DNA from 4 places in the Pseudocitrobacter cyperus genome. Region 3 is predicted to be linked to each of the others. Evidence: predicted binding sites of a transcription regulator. Region 3 holds the regulator's gene; each other region holds the start of a gene.
The links. Region 3 encodes sigma-54, which starts transcription at its own class of promoters, with help from an activator protein. Its sites were predicted from a motif close to GTTGGCACANNTTTCGCTNT; they were not measured.
Positions count from the first base shown of each region.

Region 1 (5,926 bases), on a different contig from region 3:
CTGGCGTGGATGTTTAACATTGTCGAGCGCGGCAGCGCCGCCTACAGCCGTATTCGCGCGACGCTGATGGAAGCGCCGGTGGTCAATGATGGCAGTGAACCGGTGCCGGAAGGGCGCGGTACGCTGACGGTGGCCATTGACCAGTTCCACTATCCGCAAACGGAAAAACCAACCCTGACGAAAGTGCATTTCAGCCTGCAACCGGGGCAGATGCTCGGGATCTGCGGCCCGACGGGCTCCGGTAAATCGACGATTCTGTCGCTCATTCAGCGTCACTTTGACGTTGAGCAAGGTGAAATTGATTTCCACGGCATGGCATTACCGACGCTGCAACTGGATGCCTGGCGCAGTCGACTGGCGGTCGTCAGCCAGACTCCGTTCCTTTTTTCCGATACGGTCGCGAGTAATATTGCACTGGGTCGCCCCGGCGCAACCCAGGAAGAGATTGAGCATGTTGCGCGTCTTGCCAGCGTCCATGAGGATATTCTGCGCCTGCCACAGGGTTACGACACCGAAGTGGGGGAGCGCGGCGTGATGCTTTCCGGCGGGCAAAAACAGCGTATCTCGATTGCCCGCGCGCTACTGCTGAACGCAGAAATCTTAATTCTCGACGATGCGTTATCGGCGGTTGATGGCCGTACCGAGCATCAAATTCTGTATAACCTGCGTCAGTGGGGAGAGGGGCGCACGGTGATCATCAGCGCGCATCGCCTTTCGGCCCTGACGGAAGCCAGCGAGATCATCGTGATGCAGCACGGGCATATCTGCCAGCGCGGGCAGCATGAACAACTGGCGGCGCAACCTGGCTGGTATCGCGATATGTATCGCTACCAGCAACTGGAAGCCGCGCTGGACGATGCTCCGGAAGAGACGTTATCGGAGGCGAGCAATGCGTAATTTTGCTCAACTGTGGCCGACGTTAAAGCGCCTGCTGGCCTATGGCTCGCCGTGGCGAAAACCGCTCTCTGTCGCCGTGGTGATGCTATGGATTGCCGCAGCGGCGGAAGTGAGCGGCCCGGTGCTTATCAGCTACTTTATCGACAATATGGTGGCGAAACATACGCTGCCGCTCGGCACCGTTGCCGGGCTTGCGGCGGCCTATATCGGCCTGCAATTGCTGGCGGCCACGTTGCACTATAACCAGTCGCTGCTCTTTAACCGGGCTGCGGTGGGCGTCGTTCAGCAGTTGCGTAGCGACGTGATGGATGCCGCTCTGCGCCAACCGTTGAGTGAATTTGATACCCAGCCGGTGGGGCAACTGATTTCTCGCGTCACCAACGATACAGAAGTGATCCGCGATCTCTATGTGACGGTGGTCGCCACTGTGCTGCGCAGCGCCGCCCTGATTGGGGCGATGCTGGTGGCGATGTTCAGCCTCGACTGGCGTATGGCGTTAGTCGCGGTATGTATTTTCCCGGCGGTGCTGACGGTCATGGTGATTTACCAGCGCTACAGCACGCCGATTGTACGCCGGGTGCGGACTTACCTGGCAGATATTAATGATGGCTTCAATGAAGTCATTAACGGGATGAGCGTGATCCAGCAGTTCCGCCAGCAGGCGCGCTTCGGTGAGCGCATCGGCGAGGTAAGCCGTCAGCACTATCAGGCGCGCATGCAGACTCTGCGCCTGGATGGTTTCCTGCTGCGTCCGCTGCTGAGTCTCTTCTCGTCGCTGGTGCTGTGCGGGTTGCTGATGCTGTTTGGTTTTACTTCTGTCGGCACGATTGAAGTGGGCGTACTGTATGCGTTTATCAGCTATCTGGGGCGTCTGAACGAACCGCTGATTGAACTCACCACGCAGCAGTCGATGCTGCAACAGGCAGTGGTCGCGGGTGAGCGCGTCTTCGAGTTGATGGACAGGCCGCGCCAGAATTACGGCGACGATTCGCGCCCGCTGGAAAGCGGAGACATCGATATTGATAACGTCTCTTTCGCCTATCGCGATGACCGGATGGTATTGCAGGATATCTCTTTGTCGATCCCGGCGCGCAGCTTCGTGGCGCTGGTGGGACATACGGGGAGCGGGAAAAGTACGCTCGCCAGCCTGTTGATGGGGTATTACCCGCCCAATTCAGGGGAGATCCGCCTGGGGGGACGTCCGCTCGCCAGCCTAAGTCATCTGGCGCTGCGCCAGGGCGTGGCGATGGTGCAGCAGGATCCGGTGGTTCTGGCCGACTCCTTCTTCGCCAACGTTACGCTGGGGCGTGATATCAGCGAAGCGCAGGTGTGGCAGGCGCTGGAAACCGTGCAACTGGCGGAGCTGGCGCGCAGCCTCAGTGAGGGCATCTATACCCGGCTGGGCGAGCAGGGAAATAATCTCTCTGTCGGGCAGAAACAGCTCCTGGCGCTGGCGCGCGTGCTGGTTGATACACCCCAGGTACTCATCCTCGATGAAGCAACGGCGAATATCGACTCCGGCACCGAGCAGGCAATTCAGCAGGCACTGGCTGCCGTGCGGGAACACACCACACTTGTGGTGATCGCTCACCGACTTTCGACGATTGTCGACGCGGACACCATTATGGTGCTGCATCGTGGGCAGGCGGTGGAGCAAGGTTCCCATCAGCAACTACTGGAAGCGAAAGGCCGTTACTGGCAGATGTATCAGCTTCAACTGGCTGGCGAGGAGTTAGCCGCCAGCGCGCAGGACGAAACGCTTACCGCCTGATGCACTTTTTTTAAGCAATTTGCTAACAGACGCACCAGCGTGTGCAATTCCCCAACGCATCATGCACCCGCATGGTGCGTTTTTGTTTCATTTGCCCGGCAAATGTTTTGTCGCATGTCTTAAATGGCCATTTCTGGCGCATTTCTCATTTCTGGCACGTCCCTTGCTTTATCTATCTCGTGTAGCAGCAGCCATTACCGAATTCTGACTGGAGGGGATCTATGAAGCTGGTTACCGTGGTGATCAAACCATTCAAACTCGAAGACGTCCGCGAAGCGTTGTCTTCAATTGGTATTCAGGGACTGACCGTGACGGAAGTAAAAGGCTTTGGTCGTCAGAAGGGTCATGCCGAGCTGTACCGTGGCGCGGAGTACAGCGTTAACTTCCTGCCAAAAGTAAAAATTGATGTCGCCATTGCCGACGACCAGCTTGATGAAGTGGTGGATGTGGTGAGCAAAGCGGCTTACACCGGAAAAATTGGCGACGGTAAGATTTTTGTCGCCGAGCTGCAACGCGTGATTCGCATTCGTACCGGCGAAGCCGACGAAGCGGCACTGTAATTCCTGGCGCACAGTGATAGGGATCGAGAAAATGAAAATAGCAAAATTGAAAACCGGTTTGGCGGCTCTGGCGCTGTTGCCGGGCCTGGTGATGGCGGCTCCGGCGACGATCGATAAAGCCGACAACGCCTTTATGATGATCTGTACTGCGCTGGTGCTGTTTATGACCATTCCGGGAATTGCCCTGTTTTACGGTGGCCTGATTCGCGGTAAAAACGTCCTTTCTATGTTGACGCAGGTGGCGGTCACGTTTGCGCTGGTCTGCGTGTTATGGGTGGTATACGGCTACACGCTGGCCTTCGGTACCGGCGGCAGCTTTTTCGGCAACTTCGACTGGGTGATGCTTAAAGGCATCGCGCTGACCGCGCCGATGGGCACTTTCTATCAGTACATTCACGTTGCCTTCCAGGGCTCGTTTGCCTGCATCACCGTGGGGCTTATTGTCGGCGCGCTGGCGGAACGTATTCGCTTCTCCGCGGTGCTGATTTTTGTGGTTATCTGGCTGACGCTCTCTTACATCCCGATTGCGCATATGGTGTGGGGCGGGGGGCTGCTGGGTTCCCACGGCGCACTGGACTTCGCGGGCGGTACGGTTGTGCATATCAACGCGGCGGTCGCAGGCCTGGTGGGTGCTTACCTGATTGGCAAACGCGTCGGTTTTGGCAAAGAGGCGTTCAAACCGCATAACCTGCCGATGGTGTTTATTGGTACCGCTATCCTTTACTTTGGCTGGTTCGGTTTCAACGCGGGTTCCGCCAGTGCGGCGAACGAAATTGCCGGTCTGGCCTTCGTGAACACCGTTGTGGCGACCGCGGCAGCGATTCTGGGCTGGGTATTCGGTGAGTGGGCGCTGCGTGGTAAACCGTCTCTGCTGGGGGCGTGTTCCGGGGCGATTGCCGGCCTGGTGGGGATTACCCCGGCGTGTGGCTTTATCGGTGTCGGTGGTGCGTTGATCCTCGGTATCGTTGCGGGTCTGGCTGGCCTGTGGGGCGTCACGATACTGAAGCGCTGGCTGCGTGTTGATGACCCGTGTGATGTCTTCGGCGTTCACGGTGTGTGCGGCATCGTTGGCTGTATCCTGACGGGTATCTTCGCTTCCACCTCCTTTGGCGGTGTGGGGTATGCAGAAGGCGTCACGATGGGCCATCAGGTGCTGGTGCAGCTCGAAAGTATCGCCATCACCATCGTCTGGTCGGGCATTGTGGCGTTCGTGGGCTACAAAGTGGCTGACCTGACCGTTGGCCTGCGTGTACCGGAAGAGCAAGAGCGCGAAGGGCTGGACGTCAACAGCCACGGCGAAAACGCTTACAACGCATAATCACTCTCTTCTCTCCCTGCGCCAGCAGGGAGAGATAATTTCCATCTTCAGCCCCTTTCTGCGCATCATCAATCACTCATCGTCTTCCCTGTATTGTTAACATAGGCCAATATATTGCGGTTTTTTATTGGGAGTAAGTTGTGATGAAGAAGATGTTGGCTGTTGTATTAATTGGCGCTGCTGCAAGTCTGTTAACTGCCTGCTCAAGCGATTATATTATGTCCACCAAAAGTGGCGAGATGATTGTAACGCAGGGAAAACCGGAGATTGATAAAGATACCGGAATGACCCGCTATAAGGATGTGCAGGGCACTGAACGCCAGATTAATACCAGTGATGTAGTGCAGATGATCGAGAAAGATTAATACCTTGCAAGCCGGGTAAGCGTAAGCGCTACCCGGCAATTCCCTTCACTACCCGCGATTGCGCATTACCCCTTCCTGCACCGTCGAGGCCACCAACACGCCATCCTGCGAATAGAACTCGCCGCGTACAAACCCGCGCGCGCTGGAGGCTGACGTGCTCTCTACACTGTAAAGCAGCCATTCGTTCAGATTAAACGGGCGGTGGAACCACATCGAGTGATCAATCGTTGCAACCTGCATCCCTTTTTCCAGGAAGCCGACGCCGTGCGGCTGAAGGGCAACGGGCAGGAAATTGAGATCTGACGCGTAGCCCAGCAGATTCTGATGCACGCGTAAATCATCCGGCACCGTACCGTTAGCGCGCAACCAGACCTGACGCTTCGGTTCGGCAACATGCCCTTTCAATGGGTTATGAAATTCGACCGGGCGAATTTCCAGCGGTCGTTCACAGAGAAACTTATCTTTCAGCACCTGCGGCAGCAGATGCTCCAGCGAACGAGCGATCTCTGTTTCGGACGACAAGCTTTCTGGCGCGGGCGCATCCGGCATCGTTTTCTGATGCTCGTAGCCCTGCTCCGGCGCCTGGAACGACGCAGTCATATAGAAAATCGGTTTGCCGTTTTGAATGGCTGATACGCGGCGGGCGCTGAAGCTGTTGCCATCGCGCAGCACTTCAACGTCATACACAATCGGCTTCAGGCTGTCGCCCGGCCGCAGGAAGTAGCTGTGGAATGAATGAATCAGGCGCTCAGTGGGAACCGTTTCCTTGGCGGCAAAGAGCGCCTGACCGACAACCTGACCACCGAAAACCTGACGAAGCCCCAGATCTTCGCTCTGCCCGCGGAATAATCCTTCTTCGATTTTTTCCAGTTTCAACAATGCCAGTAAATTTGAAAGCGCCTGACTCATAAATTTCCTCAGTAATTTTTATCATCGCCGCGGCGAGGGATGAGCACAGTATAACGCAGTTTCGCATCTGGTCCGATGGGTGCAATAGTCTGAATAAATGGCAGTT
Region 1 covers NZ_JAYMYY010000001.1:1,588,427-1,594,352, reverse strand. The annotation lists gene VSR74_RS07775 (SmdA family multidrug ABC transporter permease/ATP-binding protein) at 1-897, shown strand, start outside; gene VSR74_RS07770 (SmdB family multidrug efflux ABC transporter permease/ATP-binding protein) at 890-2,668, shown strand; gene glnK (P-II family nitrogen regulator) at 2,890-3,228, shown strand; gene amtB (ammonium transporter AmtB) at 3,260-4,546, shown strand; gene VSR74_RS07755 (YgdI/YgdR family lipoprotein) at 4,690-4,911, shown strand; gene tesB (acyl-CoA thioesterase II) at 4,960-5,820, opposite strand.
Region 1: the regulator sigma-54 is predicted to act here: its motif matches at 2,819-2,838, upstream of glnK (P-II family nitrogen regulator).

Region 2 (5,926 bases), on a different contig from region 3:
CGATGCTGAGCCGTTTTCGCAATATCACCGTCATGACCAACAGTCTGCACATCGTTAATGCCCTTTCAGAACTGGACAACGAACAAACCCTCCTGATGCCGGGCGGCACATTCCGCAAAAAATCGGCGTCATTTCACGGGCACCTGGCGGAAACCGCCTTTGAGCATTTCAGCTTTGATAAACTCTTCATGGGCACCGACGGCATTGATCTGAACGCCGGAGTGACCACCTTTAACGAGGTGTATACCGTCAGTAAAGCCATGTGTAATGCGGCAAAAGAAGTGATACTGATGGCCGACTCCTCAAAATTTGGCCGTAAAAGCCCTAATATCGTTTGCAGTCTCGAGAGCGTGGATAAAATCATTACCGATGCCGGTATCGATCCGGCGTTTCTGAAGGCGCTTGAAGAGAAGGGAATCGACGTCATCATAACCGGAGATCATTATGAGTAATTCTTTGTTAGCCGCAGGTCGTCAGGCGCTGATGCTGGAACTACAGGAAGCCAGCCGGCTGCCGGACAGGCTGGGCGACGACTTTGTGAAAGCCGCCGAAGCCATCATTAACTGCAAAGGCAAACTGATTGTTTCCGGCATCGGCAAATCAGGCCATATCGGTAAAAAACTCGCCGCCACCTTCGCCAGCACCGGTACACCCGCTTTCTTCGTCCATCCGGCGGAAGCCCTGCACGGCGACCTCGGCATGGTTGAAAGCCAGGATGTGATGCTGTTTATCTCCTACTCCGGCGGCGCGAAAGAACTTGATCTGATCATCCCGCGCCTGGAAGAGAAATCTGTCGTGCTGCTGGCGATGACCGGGAAGTCCCACTCGCCGTTAGGGTTAGCGGCGAAAGCCGTGCTCGACATCTCCGTTGAACGCGAAGCCTGCCCGATGCGACTGGCCCCCACTTCCAGCACCGTCAACACACTGATGATGGGCGATGCGCTGGCCATCGCCGTCATGCAGGCGCGTGGATTTAATGAAGAAGATTTCGCCCGTTCGCACCCGGCTGGCGCGCTGGGCGCGCGGCTGCTGAATAAAGTGCACCACCTGATGCGCCGCGACGCGGACGTACCGCAGGTGAGCATTCACGCCAGCATTATGGACGCGATGCTGGAACTGAGCCGTACCGGCCTGGGGCTGGTCGCCGTGTGTGATGAGCAGTTGCAGGTGAAAGGCGTCTTTACCGACGGCGACCTGCGTCGCTGGCTGGTCGGCGGCGGCACGCTGGCGGATAACGTCAGCAGCGCGATGACGACTAACGGCACCACGCTGAACGCGCAAAGCCGCGCCATCGACGCCAAAGAGCAACTGATGAAGAAAAAGATTAGCGCGGCCCCGGTCGTGGATGACAACGGCCAACTGGTCGGCGCGATTAACCTGCAAAACTTCTATCAGGCCGGGATCCTTTAATCCTTCATCCCCAGACGTTTCGCCAGCCGATGCAGGTTGGCGACGTCTGTTTCCAGCGCTCGCGCGCTCGCCGCCCAGTTGTGATTATTCTGCGCCAGCGCGCGACGGATCATCTCACGCTGAAAATGCTCGGTCGCGTCCCGCAGGTTACGGCACTCGGGCAATGCAGGTGTGTCACTTTCCGAAGCTGTCGCAACCGCGCTCTCTTCAAAAGCGAAATGCTGCGCTTCGAGAATCACTTCGCCACCGCTGCGGGTTGCGCGCGCCAGCACTACCGCACGGTGCACGGCATGTTCCAGCTCGCGCACGTTACCCGGCCAGCCGTAGTTCAACAGATGCCCCCGCGCCCCGCTGCTTAAAATCACCCGCGACAGCCCCAGCCGCAGTCGGCACTGTTCGCAAAAATAGCCCGCCAGCAGCACCACATCATCGCCGCGCTCCCGTAGCGGTGGCACCGAAAGCGGAAAGACGCTCAGACGATGGAACAGGTCAGCACGAAAACGCCCGGCGAGCACCTCTTCGCGCAGGTCGCGGTTGGTTGCCGCCAGTACGCGCACATCGACCCGCAGGCTACGGTCGTCACCGACGCGCTGAATATCGCCATACTGCAACACGCGCAGTAGTTTGGCCTGCAACGCCAGCGACAGTTCGCCAATTTCATCGAGGAACAGCGTGCCGTTATCGGCCATTTCAAACTTACCGCTACGGTTGCTGATTGCCCCGGTAAACGCCCCTTTCACGTGGCCAAAGAGTTCACTTTCCGCCACGCTTTCCGGCAACGCAGCACAGTTCAGATAAACCAGTGGGTTGGCCGCGCGTGGCGAGCCTTCGTGAATAGCTTTCGCCACCAGCTCTTTCCCGGTACCCGTTTCACCGCTTATCAGCACGTTGAGATCGGATGCCGCGACAATCTCAATCTCTTTTTTCAACTGCATCATATTTGGCGACAGGCCAACCATATCGGTATTCGCCACCGGTTCGAAAGCGGCGGGGGAACCCGGAAGCATATTCTGGCTTTCCAGTTGCTCAATCAGCAGTGCATTGCTGAGCGCCCCGGCGGCCAGCGCAGATATCAGCCGCAACTCTTCATCGCTGAACACATCAAACTGCTGCGGCTCCATCGCATCAAGGGTTAGCGCGCCAATCAGATTCTGCCCGGCAAACAGCGGCAGGCCGACGCAGGCATGCACTTTCAGGCTCTCCTGACCCGGAATTAAACCATCATAAGGATCGGGCAAGTCGCTGTCCGCCGGGAAGCGCACCACATCCCCGGCACGCGCAATCGCTTCCAGCCGCGGGTGGCCCTCCAGGGTGAAACGGCGACCCAACACGTCCTGCGCCAGCCCGTCGATAGCCAGTGGAATAAATTGCCGCGCGTCATAGCGCAGCAGCGCAGAGGCATCGCACTCCAGCACCTGACGCAGCGTGGTGATTAAACGCTGAAAACGGTTCTGATGCCCGACTCCGCTTTGCAGTTGAATGGCGATACCCGCCAGTACCTCGACCGAGAAACTCATCGCTACCTCATTGTCTTTTTGACAATAAATATTGTCATATTGACCGCATTAAGAATAGTCATTTTGACAAACAAAACACGCACAAAAACTTAAAATACATTAAAAACAATAAGTTAAAAAGTTGGCACGCAACCTGCAATAAGCAAAACATCTTTTTTAAAAACACTGCATTTGATTGAGGTTGCTATGTCTATTCTGGTTAAAAATAACATTCATTGGGTTGGCCAACGTGACTGGGAAGTACGTGATTTCCACGGAACCGAATACAAAACGCTGCGCGGCAGCAGCTACAACAGCTATCTGATCCGTGAAGGTAAAAATGTCCTGATCGACACCGTTGACCACAAATTCAGCCGTGAATTTGTACAGAACCTGCGCAGCGAAATCGACCTGAACGATATCGACTACATCATTATTAACCACGCGGAAGAAGATCACGCAGGGGCGCTGACCGAGCTGATGTCTTACATCCCGAACACGCCGATTTACTGCACCACCAACGCGATTGATTCTATCAATGGCCACCACCACCACCCGGAGTGGAATTTCCATACGGTAAAAACCGGCGACAGCCTGGATATCGGCAACGGTAAACAACTTATTTTCGTGGAAACGCCGATGCTGCACTGGCCGGATAGCATGATGACCTACATGACCGGTGACGCAGTGCTGTTCAGTAACGACGCCTTTGGCCAGCACTACTGCGACGAACACCTGTTCAACGACGAAGTCGATCAGACCGAGCTGTTTGAACAGTGCCAGCGCTACTACGCCAATATACTGACGCCGTTTAGCCGCCTGGTAACGCCAAAAATCACCGAAATCCTCGGCTTCAACCTGCCGGTAGACATGATTGCCACCTCTCACGGTGTGGTATGGCGTGACAACCCAACCCAGATTGTTGAGTTGTATCTGAAATGGGCGGCAGATTACCAGGAAGATCGCATCACCATTTTCTACGACACCATGTCCAATAACACCCGCATGATGGCTGACGCGATAGCCCAGGGCATCAACGAAGTTGACCCCCGCGTGGCGGTGAAAATCTTTAATGTCGCCCGCAGCGATAAAAACGAGATCCTGACCAACGTCTTCCGCTCTAAAGGCGTGCTGGTCGGTACCTCCACCATGAACAACGTGATGATGCCGAAAATCGCCGGTCTGGTGGAAGAGATAACCGGCCTGCGTTTCCGTAACAAACGCGCCAGCGCCTTTGGCTCGCACGGCTGGAGCGGCGGCGCGGTTGACCGCCTCTCCACCCGCCTGCAGGATGCCGGTTTTGAGATGTCCCTGAGCCTGAAAGCGAAATGGCGTCCGGACTTCGACGCACTGGAGATTTGCCGCGAACACGGCCGTGAAATTGCCCGTCAATGGGCGCTGACCCCGCTGCCAGACGTGAGCGCTAAAGCGACAACCGCGCAGGAAGAATGCGCCTGTGCCGCCGCTGACCTCGGCCCAAGCATGCAATGCAGCGTGTGCCAGTGGATCTACGACCCCGCCAAAGGCGAACCGAACCAGGATGTGCAGCCAGGCACACCGTGGAGCGACGTACCCGACAACTTCCTGTGTCCGGAATGTTCACTGGGTAAAGACGTCTTTGACGTGCTGGCGACGGAGGCAAAATGAATAACGGTATCGTGATCATCGGGTCGGGCTTCGCGGCCCGTCAACTGGTGAAAAACATTCGCAAACAGGACGCTGCCGTACCGCTGACCTTGATCGCGGCCGATAGCATTGATGAGTACAACAAGCCCGATCTCAGCCACGTGGTCAGCCGGGGGCAAAGCGCCGCCGACCTGACCCTGCAAACCGCGGGCGAGTTTGCCGAGCAGTACAATCTGAACCTCTTTCCACAAACCTGGGTGAGCGGCATCGACGCACAAGCCAGGGTGGTGAAAAGTCAGGACAAAGAGTGGCATTACGACAAACTGGTGCTGGCAACCGGGGCATCGACCATTGTACCGCCAGTGCCCGGAAAAGAGCTGATGCTGACCCTCAACAGCCAGCAGGAATTTGGCGCCGCACAAAGTACCCTGCGCGATGCCCGGCGCGTACTGATTATCGGCGGCGGCCTGATTGGCAGCGAACTGGCAATGGACTTCAACCGCGCAGGCAAAGCGGTGACGGTGGTGGATAACTCCGCCTGCATCCTCGCCTCATTAATGCCGCCAGAAGTGAGTAGCCGCCTGCAACACCGCCTGACCGATATGGGTGTGCATTTGCTGCTGAAAACGCAACTGCAATCACTGGAGCAAACACCGTCCGGCATTGTGGCGCACTTTGATCGCCATCGTCAGGTCGAAGTCGATGCTGTGGTTGCGGCAACCGGTTTACGCCCGGAGACGGCTCTGGCGCGTCATGCAGGAGTAGAAATCAACCGCGGCGTGAAGGTAAACAGCGCGATGCAGACCAGTAACCCGGATATCTACGCGCTGGGCGACTGCGCGGAGATTAACGGTACAGTGCTGCCGTTCCTGCAACCGATTCTGCTGAGCGCGATGTGCCTTGCGAAAAACCTGCTCGGTCAGAGCGGCGAGCTGAAGCTGCCGCATATGCTGGTCAAAGTAAAAACGCCGGATCTGCCGCTGCATCTGGCGGGAGAAACGCGCCGTCAGGATTTGAACTGGAGTATCGCCACCAGCGCACAGGGGATGCTTGCCCAGGGCTATGATGAAAGCCAGCAACTCCGCGCTTTTGTAGTCAGTGAAGAGAGGATGAAAGAGGCCTTTAGTTTGCTGAAGTTATTACCGAACTGATTGCTTTGCCACTGCTGAACTTAACCTTAGCTCGCTCATTTGCAGAGTTCTAACCTCAGATACACGGAAGTATCGCGTCTGATTTTGCCCCGGTCTACCGGGGCTTTTTTTTGTGTCTATGCGCGCATTATCGTCGGGCTGCCGCCACCACCGCCTGCCCGAACGCAATCGCCCCATCGCCTGCGGGTAAAGTGTGCGGGAAAAGCAGAGTAAAATCAGCCAGATGATGCTGCAACCGCGCAC
Region 2 covers NZ_JAYMYY010000003.1:303,356-309,281, reverse strand. The annotation lists gene srlR (glucitol operon DNA-binding transcriptional repressor SrlR) at 1-452, shown strand, start outside; gene gutQ (arabinose-5-phosphate isomerase GutQ) at 445-1,410, shown strand; gene norR (nitric oxide reductase transcriptional regulator NorR) at 1,407-2,927, opposite strand; gene norV (anaerobic nitric oxide reductase flavorubredoxin) at 3,114-4,553, shown strand; gene norW (NADH:flavorubredoxin reductase NorW) at 4,550-5,683, shown strand; gene hypF (carbamoyltransferase HypF) at 5,811-5,926, opposite strand, start outside.
Region 2: the regulator sigma-54 is predicted to act here: its motif matches at 3,048-3,067, upstream of norV (anaerobic nitric oxide reductase flavorubredoxin).

Region 3 (5,926 bases):
TCATGCACACTGGCGACGAAATCCCACACGTCAATAAAACGGCGTCTTTACGTGATGCGCTGCTGGAAATTACCCGCAAAAACCTTGGCATGACGGTGATTTGCGATGAAAACATGAAGATCGACGGTATCTTCACCGATGGTGACTTGCGCCGTATCTTTGATAACGGTGCCGATTTACGTAGCCTGAACATTGCCGATGTGATGACCCCAGGCGGCATTCGTATCCGTCCGGGAACGCTGGCCGTTGACGCGTTAAACCTGATGCAATCCCGCCACGTTACCTGCGTGCTGGTTGCCGATGGCGATCAACTGCTTGGCGTCATCCATATGCATGATTTACTGCGCGCAGGCGTAGTGTAAAAGGATTAAAAACAATGAGTAATGCTGTCACTTCCGTGGCAACCTGTTACGGCCCGGTGAGCACCGAATTTATTGCGAAGGCGGAAAAAATCCGCCTGCTTATCCTCGACGTCGACGGTGTGCTGTCCGATGGATTGATTTACATGGGCAATAATGGCGAAGAACTGAAGGCCTTCAACGTGCGTGATGGCTACGGTATCCGCTGCGCTCTGACGTCCGGAATCGAAGTTGCCATTATTACCGGGCGAAAAGCTAAACTGTTAGAAGACCGCTGTGATACGTTAGGAATTACCCATCTTTATCAAGGGCAATCCGATAAACTTATCGCCTATCGCGAGCTGCTCGGCAAGCTCGGTCTACAGGCCGATGAAGTGGCCTACGTGGGCGACGATCTCATCGACTGGCCGGTGATGGCGGAGGTGGGGTTAAGCGTGGCGGTTAGTGACGCGCATCCGCTGCTGCTGCCGCGCGCAAATTACGTCACCCGCATTGCCGGTGGGCGTGGCGCCGTTCGTGAAGTGTGCGATCTCCTGTTGCTGGCGCAAGGAAAGTTAGAGGAAGCCAAAGGGCAATCGATATGAGTAAAACCAGACGTTGGGTTATTATCCTGCTTTCGCTTGCAGCGCTCATCCTCATTGGCGTGAATCTGGCCAGTAATGACGATGACGGTCAGCCCGTAGTGAACGCCAACGATCCAACTTATAAAAGCGAACATACCGATACGGTGGTCTACAGCCCTGAAGGCGCGTTGAATTATCGGTTAATCGCGGAACACGTCGAGTATTTTTCCGACGAGGCTATTTCGTGGTTTACCCAGCCGCGACTGACCACTTTTGACACCGATAAAGTGCCAACCTGGTCGATCAAAGCCGATAAAGCGAAGCTGACAAACGATCGCATGCTGTACCTTTACGGTCACGTTGAAGTGAATGCGCTGACCCCTGATGCGCAATTGCGCAAAATTACGACGGATAATGCCCAAATCAACCTGATTACTCAGGATGTTTCTTCAGACGATTTGGTGACGTTATACGGAACGACATTTAATTCCAGCGGCCTGAAAATGCGCGGCAATTTACGCAGCAAGAACGCCGAGCTGATTGAAAAGGTTAGAACCTCTTATGAAATTCAGAACAAACAAACTCAGCCTTAAACTGGCGATCGCGGGCTCACTGTTGGCAGCCAGCCTGCCAGCACTGGCGCTGACGGGTGATACCGACCAGCCGATTCATATCGAATCCGATCAGCAGTCGCTGGATATGCAGGGCAATATCGTCACCTTTACCGGCAACGTTATTGTGACTCAGGGCAGTATCAAAATTAACGCCGATAAAGTGGTAGTGACGCGCCCTGGCGGCGAAAAAGGCAAAGAAGTGATCGACGGCTACGGTAATCCGGCGACCTTCTACCAGATGCAGGATAACGGCAAGCCGGTAAAAGGCCACGCGGCAAAGATGCACTATGAACTGCAAAGCGATTTCGTGGTGCTGACCGGTAATGCCTATCTTGAACAGGTCGACAGCAACATCAAGGGCGACAAAATCACTTACCTGGTTAAAGAACAGAAAATGCAGGCGTTTAGCGAAAAAGGTAAACGCGTAACGACCGTTCTGGTTCCGTCCCAGTTGCAGGACAAAAACAAAAACCAGGCTCCGGCACAGAAGAAGAGTAACTAATTCGTTATGGCGACATTAATTGCAAAGAACCTGGCTAAAGCCTACAAAGGCCGCCGCGTGGTAGAGGATGTCAGTCTGACCGTCAATTCCGGTGAGATTGTGGGCCTGCTTGGGCCGAACGGCGCGGGTAAAACCACCACCTTCTACATGGTGGTCGGTATCGTGCCGCGCGATGCGGGCAATATCATTATTGATGACGAAGACATCAGCCTGCTGCCGCTGCACGCCCGTGCGCGCCGCGGGATTGGCTATCTGCCGCAGGAAGCGTCCATTTTCCGTCGTCTGAGCGTCTACGACAACCTGATGGCGGTGCTGCAAATTCGCGACGACCTCACCAGCGAGCAGCGGGAAGACCGCTGCAACGAGCTGATGGAAGAGTTCCACATCGAACACCTGCGCGACAACATGGGTCAATCGCTCTCCGGGGGCGAACGCCGCCGCGTAGAGATCGCCCGCGCGCTGGCCGCAAATCCGAAATTCATCCTGCTTGATGAACCGTTTGCCGGCGTTGACCCGATCTCCGTTATTGATATCAAACACATCATTGAACACCTGCGCGACAGCGGTCTCGGCGTGTTAATCACTGACCACAACGTTCGTGAAACGCTGGCGGTGTGTGAGCGTGCGTATATCGTCAGCCAGGGGCAACTGATCGCCCACGGTACCCCGACAGAGATCTTACAAGACGAACATGTTAAACGTGTGTATCTTGGGGAAGACTTCAGACTCTGATAGGGTAGAAGGTTGAGAGAGGTTAGCCGGAGATTATCGCACTGAATATGAAGCAAGGTTTGCAATTAAGGCTCAGCCAACAGCTCGCCATGACGCCGCAGCTACAGCAAGCTATTCGCCTGTTGCAGTTGTCTACGCTGGAACTTCAGCAGGAACTTCAGCAAGCGCTGGAGAGTAATCCCCTGCTTGAGCAAACCGATCTTCATGAAGAAATCGACGCTAAAGAGACGCCGGATAACGAAACGTTAGATAGCGCCGACGCGCTCGAACAGAAAGATATGCCGGAAGAGCTGCCACTGGATGCCAGTTGGGATGAAATCTACACCGCCGGAACGCCCTCAGGCACCGGCGCAGATTACCAGGATGACGAACTGCCGGTCTATCAGGGGGAAACCACCCAGTCACTTCAGGATTACCTGATGTGGCAGGTCGAGCTGACGCCGTTCACCGATACTGACCGGGCAATTGCCACCTCCATCGTTGACGCCGTTGACGATACGGGTTATCTGACCGTCCCGCTGGAAGATATTCGCGAAAGCATGGGCAACGACGAAATCGGCCTGGATGAAGTCGAAGCGGTGCTTAAACGGATCCAGCGATTTGACCCGGTTGGCGTTGCCGCCCGCGATCTCCGCGATTGCCTGCTTATTCAGCTATCCCAGTTTGCCAAAGAGACTCCCCGCCTCACCGAAGCCCGCCTGATCATCAGCGACCACCTCGATCTGCTTGCCAATCACGATTTCCGATCGTTAATGCGCGTCACGCGTCTGAAAGAGGACGTGCTGAAAGAAGCGGTCGATCTCATCCAGTCACTGGATCCGCGTCCGGGTCAGTCGATCCAGACCGGCGAGCCAGAGTATGTGATCCCTGATGTACTGGTGCGCAAAGTCAGCGGGCGCTGGGTGGTGGAACTCAACGCCGACAGCATTCCCCGTTTGCAGATTAACCAGCACTACGCCGGGATGTGCAACAACGTCCGTAACGATGCCGACAGCCAGTTTATCCGCAGTAATCTGCAGGATGCGAAGTGGCTGATTAAAAGCCTTGAGAGCCGCAACGACACGTTGCTGCGCGTCAGCCGCTGCATCGTAGAGCAGCAGCAGGCGTTTTTTGAGTCCGGCGAAGAGTATATGAAACCGATGGTGCTGGCGGATATCGCCCAGACCGTCGAGATGCACGAGTCCACGATTTCACGCGTGACTACGCAGAAGTATTTGCATAGCCCACGCGGCATTTTTGAGCTTAAGTATTTCTTCTCAAGCCATGTGAATACCGAGGGTGGCGGTGAAGCCTCATCCACGGCGATTCGCGCGCTGGTGAAGAAATTGATTGCCGCGGAAAATCCCGCGAAACCACTGAGCGACAGTAAGCTGACCTCTATGCTCTCCGATCAAGGTATCATGGTGGCCCGGCGAACCGTTGCGAAGTACCGAGAGTCTTTATCCATTCCGCCGTCTAACCAGCGTAAACAACTGGTCTGACTCAACTGATAAGGAAGACACTATGCAGCTCAACATCACTGGACACAACGTCGAAATCACTGAAGCCCTGCGCGATTTCCTCAACACGAAATTCGCGAAGCTGGAACAGTATTTTGAGAGGATCAATCAGGTCTATATTGTGTTAAAAGTGGAGAAAGTGACGCACATCTCGGATGCGACCCTGCATGTTAACGGGGGCGAACTTCATGCCAGCGCGGAAGGGCAAGACATGTATGCCGCGATTGATCTGTTGATCGACAAACTGGCGCGGCAGTTAAATAAACATAAAGATAAACTGAAACAACACTAATTGTCCGGGCAGCCGCCCGATGCCGGTAAAGTGTCGGGCGATGCTTAGGTGAAATTATGATAAATAACGATTCGGCTCTACAACTGAGCAATGTGCTTAACCAGGAATGTACCCGCAGTGCTGTTCACTGCCAGAGTAAAAAACGGGCGCTGGAAATCATCAGTGAACTGGCGGCGAAACAGTTAGGTCTGCCTCCGCAGGTGGTGTTTGAAGCGATTCTCACCCGCGAAAAGATGGGGAGTACCGGGATTGGCAACGGTATCGCGATCCCACACGGCAAGCTGGAAGAAGACACTCTTCGCGCCGTAGGGGTATTCGTGCAGCTTGAAACGCCGATTGCGTTCGATGCCATCGACAATCAGCCGGTTGACCTGCTGTTTGCGTTGCTGGTGCCTGCTGACCAGACCAAAACGCACTTACACACGCTTTCACTGGTGGCGAAACGTCTGGCGGATAAAACCATCTGCCGCCGCCTGCGCTCGGCGCAGAGTGACGAAGAGCTCTATCAAATCATCACCGAAACGGAAAACAGTGATGAAGCGTAAGGAAAATGAGTTCGTACTGAGGAGAAACGGTACATGGTACTGATGATCGTCAGCGGCCGCTCAGGCTCGGGTAAATCCGTGGCCTTACGGGCGCTGGAAGATATGGGTTTCTATTGCGTAGATAACCTGCCGGTGGTCCTGTTGCCTGAGCTTGCGAATACGCTTGCCGACCGGGAGATCTCCGCCGCCGTCAGTATCGACGTGCGTAACATGCCGGAGTCGCCGGAAATCTTCGAAAAAGCGATGGAAAATCTGCCGGACGCATTTTCTCCACAGTTGCTGTTCCTCGATGCCGATCGCAATACGCTGATCCGTCGTTACAGCGACACGCGCCGTCTGCACCCGCTTTCCAGCAAAAATCTGTCGCTTGAAAGCGCCATCGACAAAGAGAGCGACCTGCTCGAGCCTCTGCGCTCACGCGCGGATCTCATCGTCGATACCTCCGAGATGTCGGTGCATGAACTGGCAGAGATGCTGCGTACTCGCCTGCTGGGTAAACGTGAACGCGAGCTGACGATGGTGTTTGAATCCTTCGGCTTTAAGCACGGCATCCCTATCGATGCGGACTATGTTTTCGACGTGCGCTTCCTGCCGAACCCGCACTGGGATCCTAAACTGCGTCCAATGACCGGCCTGGATAAACCTGTAGCGGCCTTCCTTGACCGTCACACGGAAGTTCATAACTTTATCTACCAGACCCGCAGCTATCTTGAGCTATGGTTACCTATGCTGGAAACCAATAACCGTAGCTATCTGACCGTGGCGATTGGCTGCACCGGCGGTAAACACCGTTCGGTGTATGTCGCCGAGCAACTGGCTG
Region 3 covers NZ_JAYMYY010000002.1:499,464-505,389, forward strand. The annotation lists gene kdsD (arabinose-5-phosphate isomerase KdsD) at 1-362, shown strand, start outside; gene kdsC (3-deoxy-manno-octulosonate-8-phosphatase KdsC) at 377-943, shown strand; gene lptC (LPS export ABC transporter periplasmic protein LptC) at 940-1,515, shown strand; gene lptA (lipopolysaccharide ABC transporter substrate-binding protein LptA) at 1,484-2,038, shown strand; gene lptB (LPS export ABC transporter ATP-binding protein) at 2,045-2,770, shown strand; gene rpoN (RNA polymerase factor sigma-54) at 2,818-4,251, shown strand; gene hpf (ribosome hibernation promoting factor) at 4,274-4,561, shown strand; gene ptsN (PTS IIA-like nitrogen regulatory protein PtsN) at 4,618-5,106, shown strand; gene rapZ (RNase adapter RapZ) at 5,140-5,926, shown strand, end outside.

Region 4 (5,926 bases), on a different contig from region 3:
CGTAACTCAGCGGGAGATCCATCTCATGACAAATTGCTTCAGCAAAGGCTTCATCGGTGATTTCACCACGTTCATGCTGATGGAAGGCTTCGCCCATGGTAAAGCTTTGCTTCAGCGTCGCCAGCGGTACGCGGGTGAGATCGCTCCATGTACCAAACACGCGGTTGAAGTCGATATCGACAATCACATTACCTAAATCAAAGATATAGAGCATTTTCGCCTCCTTTCTCGCCGTGGAAAATTAACTGTAGCGGGAAAGGAGGGGTTTGACTATGACGCTTATGGTTACGGCCTGCTAATCATCACAAAAAATCATGCCACTGCCGCCAGCATCTCTTTCTTACGCTGGCTAATGCGCTTAACCAGTATCACCGAGACCACCGCGCCGCAGAACTTTGCGGATAATTGTGACAAAGCTCTCTTATGCAGTAACCCTGCATTTAAAAGGGGGGATAAAAATGTGCTTACCGTGATGTGAAGGCAAAAAAAAAACCTGCCATCGCTGGCAGGTTTTTATGCGTTAAAGAGGAGGATTACTCTTCTTTCGCACCGCGCATTGCGCGTTTACGGTCGTTCTCGGTCAGGTGACGTTTACGGATACGGACAGAAGTTGGGGTAACTTCTACCAGTTCGTCGTCATCGATGAACTCAAGAGCCTGTTCCAGCGTCATTTTAACCGGCGGAACCAGAACCGTTGCTTCGTCTGTACCAGACGCACGCATGTTGGTCAGTTTCTTACCGGTCAGGCAGTTTACTGTCAGGTCGTTAGAACGGCTGTGAATACCGATGATCTGGCCTTCATAAACCTCAGCACCGTGACCCAGGAACAGCTTACCGCGATCCTGCAGGCTGAACAGTGCGAACGCAACCGCTTTACCCTGGCCATTGGAGATCAGAACGCCGTTCTGGCGCTGACCAACATCACCCGGACGAATATCGTCGTAGTGGCTGAAGGTGGAGTACAGCAGACCGGTACCGGAAGTCATGGTCATGAACTCTGAACGGAAGCCGATCAGACCACGGCTTGGGATCACGTAGTCGAGACGTACGCGGCCTTTGCCATCTGGATTCATGTTTTTCAGGTCGCCTTTACGCTCACCCAGAGCCTGCATCACAGAACCCTGATGTTGTTCTTCAACGTCCAGCGTGACGTTTTCGAACGGCTCTTGTTTACGGCCATCGATTTCGCGGAAGATAACTTTCGGACGGGAAACCGCCATTTCGAAACCTTCACGACGCATGTTTTCGATAAGAACAGACAGGTGCAGTTCACCACGGCCAGAAACGCGGAATGCGTCAGCATCCGGCGTTTCTTCTACGCGCAGCGCCACGTTGTGTACCAGTTCTTTGTTCAGACGATCAAGGATCTGGCGAGACGTGACGTATTTACCTTCTTTACCGCAGAACGGCGAGGTGTTTACGCAGAAGAACATAGAAACGGTCGGTTCATCGACGGACAGGGCTGGCAGCGCTTCCACATTTTGCGTGTCGCAAATGGTGTCAGAGATGTTCAGCTCACCCAGACCGGTGATAGCGATGATGTCGCCTGCTTCGGCGATGTCACTGTCAATACGCTCCAGGCCCAGGTGGGTCAGAACTTTACCGACTTTACCGTTACGGGTTTTGCCTTCGCTGTCGATGATGGTCACTTGCTGGTTCGGTTTGATTTTACCGCGTTTGATACGGCCGATACCGATAACGCCAACATAGCTGTTGTAGTCCAACTGGGAGATCTGCATCTGCAGAGGGCCGTCGAGATCGACGTCCGGCGCAGGAACATGGTCAACAATCGCCTGATACAGCGGGGTCATGTCTTCAGCCATGTCTTCGTGATCCAGACCTGCGATACCGTTCAGCGCAGAAGCGTACACGATAGGGAAGTCCAGTTGTTCGTCGGTCGCGTCGAGGTTAACGAACAGGTCGAAGACCTGATCAACAACCCAGTCAGGACGCGCGCCAGGGCGGTCAACTTTGTTGATAACAACAATAGGTTTCAGGCCATAGGCAAAGGCTTTTTTGGTCACGAAGCGCGTCTGCGGCATCGGGCCGTCAAATGCGTCAACAACCAGCAGCACGGAGTCTACCATGGACATTACACGTTCAACTTCACCACCGAAGTCGGCGTGCCCTGGGGTATCAACGATGTTGATGCGGTAGTCATTCCATTTGATAGCGGTGTTTTTCGCGAGGATGGTAATCCCACGCTCTTTCTCCAAATCGTTGGAGTCCATCACACGCTCTTGAGTTTCAGCACGTGCATCAAACGTACCGGATTGCTGCAGCAGCTTATCGACCAGGGTAGTTTTACCATGGTCAACGTGCGCGATGATGGCGATGTTACGCAAATTTTCGATCACAACTTTGCCTCGGGCATTAGAAATAGCGCGTTATTGTACACGGATTAATCGCAGTACAAAACAGGATCACAAACATCCTCCGCAAACAAGTATTGCAGAGTTCCTTTGTGATCGCTTTCACGGAGCGAAAAAAGGGCACCTTAACGCAAATTGCACCAATATGGTGCTCTATGTTCACATATAAGCACTATACTGGTGCAATGACACCATCGTGGTGCAGCCCTTTTGCACTATGATGCGCATCATACCGCCTTTTGGGGGCAATTTAAAAGTTGGCACAGATTTCGCTTTATAAATTTCAGGGCAACAACGCCACTTTTAAGAAGTGTTTGAAGACCTCGTTACCACGACGACAATGACAAATCCGGGAGATGTAAAGTATGTCCGCTGAACACGTTTTGACGATGCTGAATGAGCACGAAGTGAAGTTTGTCGATCTGCGCTTCACCGATACCAAAGGTAAAGAACAGCACGTCACTATCCCTTCCCATCAGGTTAATGCCGAATTTTTTGAAGAAGGCAAAATGTTTGACGGCTCCTCTATCGGCGGCTGGAAAGGCATTAACGAATCTGACATGGTTCTGATGCCGGACGCATCTACCGCACTCATTGACCCGTTCTACGAAGAACCAACACTGATCATCCGCTGCGATATCCTGGAACCAGGCACTCTGCAGGGCTATGACCGTGACCCGCGTTCCATCGCGAAACGCGCTGAAGAATACCTGCGCTCCACAGGCATCGCAGACACCGTTCTGTTCGGGCCAGAGCCAGAATTCTTCCTGTTCGACGACATCCGCTTCGGCGCATCCATTTCCGGTTCTCATGTTGCTATCGACGATATCGAAGGTGCATGGAACTCCTCCACCAAATACGAAGGTGGTAACAAAGGTCACCGTCCGGGCGTTAAAGGCGGTTACTTCCCGGTTCCGCCGGTTGATTCCTCTCAGGACATCCGTTCAACCATGTGTATGATCATGGAAGAAATGGGCCTGGTTGTTGAAGCTCACCACCACGAAGTGGCAACTGCAGGTCAGAACGAAATCGCCACCCGCTTCAACACCATGACCAAAAAAGCGGACGAAATTCAGATCTACAAATATGTGGTTCATAACGTTGCGCACCGTTTCGGTAAAACCGCGACCTTCATGCCAAAACCGATGTTTGGCGATAACGGTTCCGGTATGCACTGCCACATGTCTCTGTCCAAGAACGGCGTAAACCTGTTCTCTGGCGACAAATACGCGGGTCTGTCTGAACAGGCACTGCACTACATCGGCGGCGTTATCAAACACGCGAAAGCAATCAACGCCCTGGCAAACCCAACCACCAACTCCTACAAGCGTCTGGTTCCGGGTTATGAAGCACCGGTTATGCTGGCTTACTCTGCCCGTAACCGTTCTGCCTCTATCCGTATTCCGGTTGTCACCAGCCCGAAAGCGCGTCGTATCGAAGTGCGCTTCCCGGATCCGGCGGCTAACCCGTACCTGTGCTTCGCAGCGCTGCTGATGGCTGGCCTTGACGGTATCAAGAACAAAATCCATCCGGGCGAAGCGATGGACAAAAACCTGTATGACCTGCCGCCGGAAGAAGCGAAAGAGATCCCACAGGTTGCAGGCTCTCTGGAAGAAGCACTGAAAGAACTGGATCTGGATCGCGAGTTCCTGAAAGCCGGTGGTGTGTTCACTGACGAATCCATCGACGCTTACATCGCGCTGCGCCGTGAAGAAGATGACCGTGTGCGTATGACTCCGCACCCGGTAGAGTTTGAGCTGTACTACAGCGTTTAATCACTACAGCGTTTAATAAGTAGTCATTCTCAGCACATTACCTGCCGCTTTGCGGCGGCAAGTATGATGCAGAGTAAGTTGTTGCCGTGGAACTTTTAGCCCATCTCTGGATGGGCTTTTTTCTCCACAAAAACGCGTAGTTAGCGCCTTTTTCCCGTCCATCCAGCTATAATGCACTAAAACAGTGCAATCAAAGGAGACTGCTAAATGGCAACCGGCGCGCTGCCCGATGCTGGGCAGATCCTCAATTCTTTAATTAATAGCATTCTGCTGGTCGATGACGACCTGGCGGTGCATTACGCCAATCCAGCGGCACAACAGTTGCTGGCGCAAAGCTCACGAAAACTCTTTGGTACCCCATTACCGGAGCTGCTGAGCTATTTTTCGCTCAATATTGGTTTGATGCAGGAGAGCCTGCAAACCGGCCAGGGCTTCACAGACAACGAAGTGACGCTGGTGATCGACGGACGCTCTCATATCCTCTCTCTGACCGCTCAAAGGCTTCCTGACGGCTTTATTCTGCTTGAGATGGCGCCGATGGATAACCAACGCCGTCTGAGTCAGGAGCAGCTCCAGCATGCTCAGCAAATTGCCGCGCGTGATTTAGTCCGTGGGCTGGCCCACGAGATTAAAAATCCATTGGGTGGCTTGCGCGGTGCAGCACAACTGTTAAGCAGGGCACTGCCCGACCCTTCGCTCACCGAATACACAAAAATGATCATTGAGCAGGCCGATCGCCTGCGTAATCTGGTAGACCGCTTGCTGGGGCCGCAACAGCCGGGGATGCACATAACCGAAAGCATTCACAAAGTGGCCGAGCGCGTCTTTTCGCTGGTATCAATGGAGTTGCCGGACAATGTTCGCCTGGTGCGCGATTATGATCCCAGCTTGCCGGAACTGCCGCACGATCCCGACCAGATTGAGCAGGTTTTATTGAATATTGTGCGCAATGCATTACAGGCGTTGGGGCCAGAAGGCGGCGAGATTATTCTGCGCACCCGCACCGCCTTCCAGTTGACGCTCCATGGTGAACGCTATCGTCTGGCGGCGCGCATTGACGTTGAAGATAACGGGCCGGGCATTCCGTCTCATTTACAAGACACGCTGTTCTATCCGATGGTAAGTGGCCGCGAAGGCGGCACCGGGTTGGGTCTATCCATCGCCCGTAGCCTGATCGATCAGCATTCCGGCAAAATTGAATTTACCAGTTGGCCAGGCCATACCGAGTTCTCGGTTTACCTGCCAATTCGAAAATAAGGTGTGTTTATGCAACGAGGGATAGTCTGGGTCGTAGATGACGATAGCTCCATCCGTTGGGTGCTTGAACGCGCACTCACCGGGGCTGGCTTAAGCTGTACGACATTCGAAAGCGGCAACGAAGTGCTGGACGCGCTCACCACCAAAACACCGGACGTGCTGCTTTCCGATATCCGCATGCCCGGAATGGATGGTCTCGCGCTGTTAAAACAGATTAAACAGCGTCATCCGATGCTTCCGGTCATCATAATGACGGCCCATTCCGATCTGGATGCCGCCGTCAGCGCGTACCAGCAGGGCGCATTTGATTACCTGCCAAAGCCGTTTGATATTGATGAAGCCGTGGCGCTGGTTGAACGCGCCATCAGCCATTATCAGGAACAGCAGCAGCCGCGTGACGTCCCGGCTTTCGGGCCAACTGCCGATATTATTGGCGAAGCGCCAGCCATGCAGGATGTGTTTCGCATTATCGGTCGCCTCTCCCGGTCATCAATAAGCGTACTCATTAATGGCGAATCCGGG
Region 4 covers NZ_JAYMYY010000011.1:81,150-87,075, forward strand. The annotation lists gene yihX (glucose-1-phosphatase) at 1-214, opposite strand, end outside; partial or broken gene VSR74_RS22105 (MFS transporter) at 313-393, opposite strand; gene typA (ribosome-dependent GTPase TypA) at 534-2,357, opposite strand; gene glnA (glutamate--ammonia ligase) at 2,738-4,147, shown strand; gene glnL (nitrogen regulation protein NR(II)) at 4,355-5,404, shown strand; gene glnG (nitrogen regulation protein NR(I)) at 5,414-5,926, shown strand, end outside.
Region 4: the regulator sigma-54 is predicted to act here: its motif matches at 2,629-2,648, upstream of glnA (glutamate--ammonia ligase).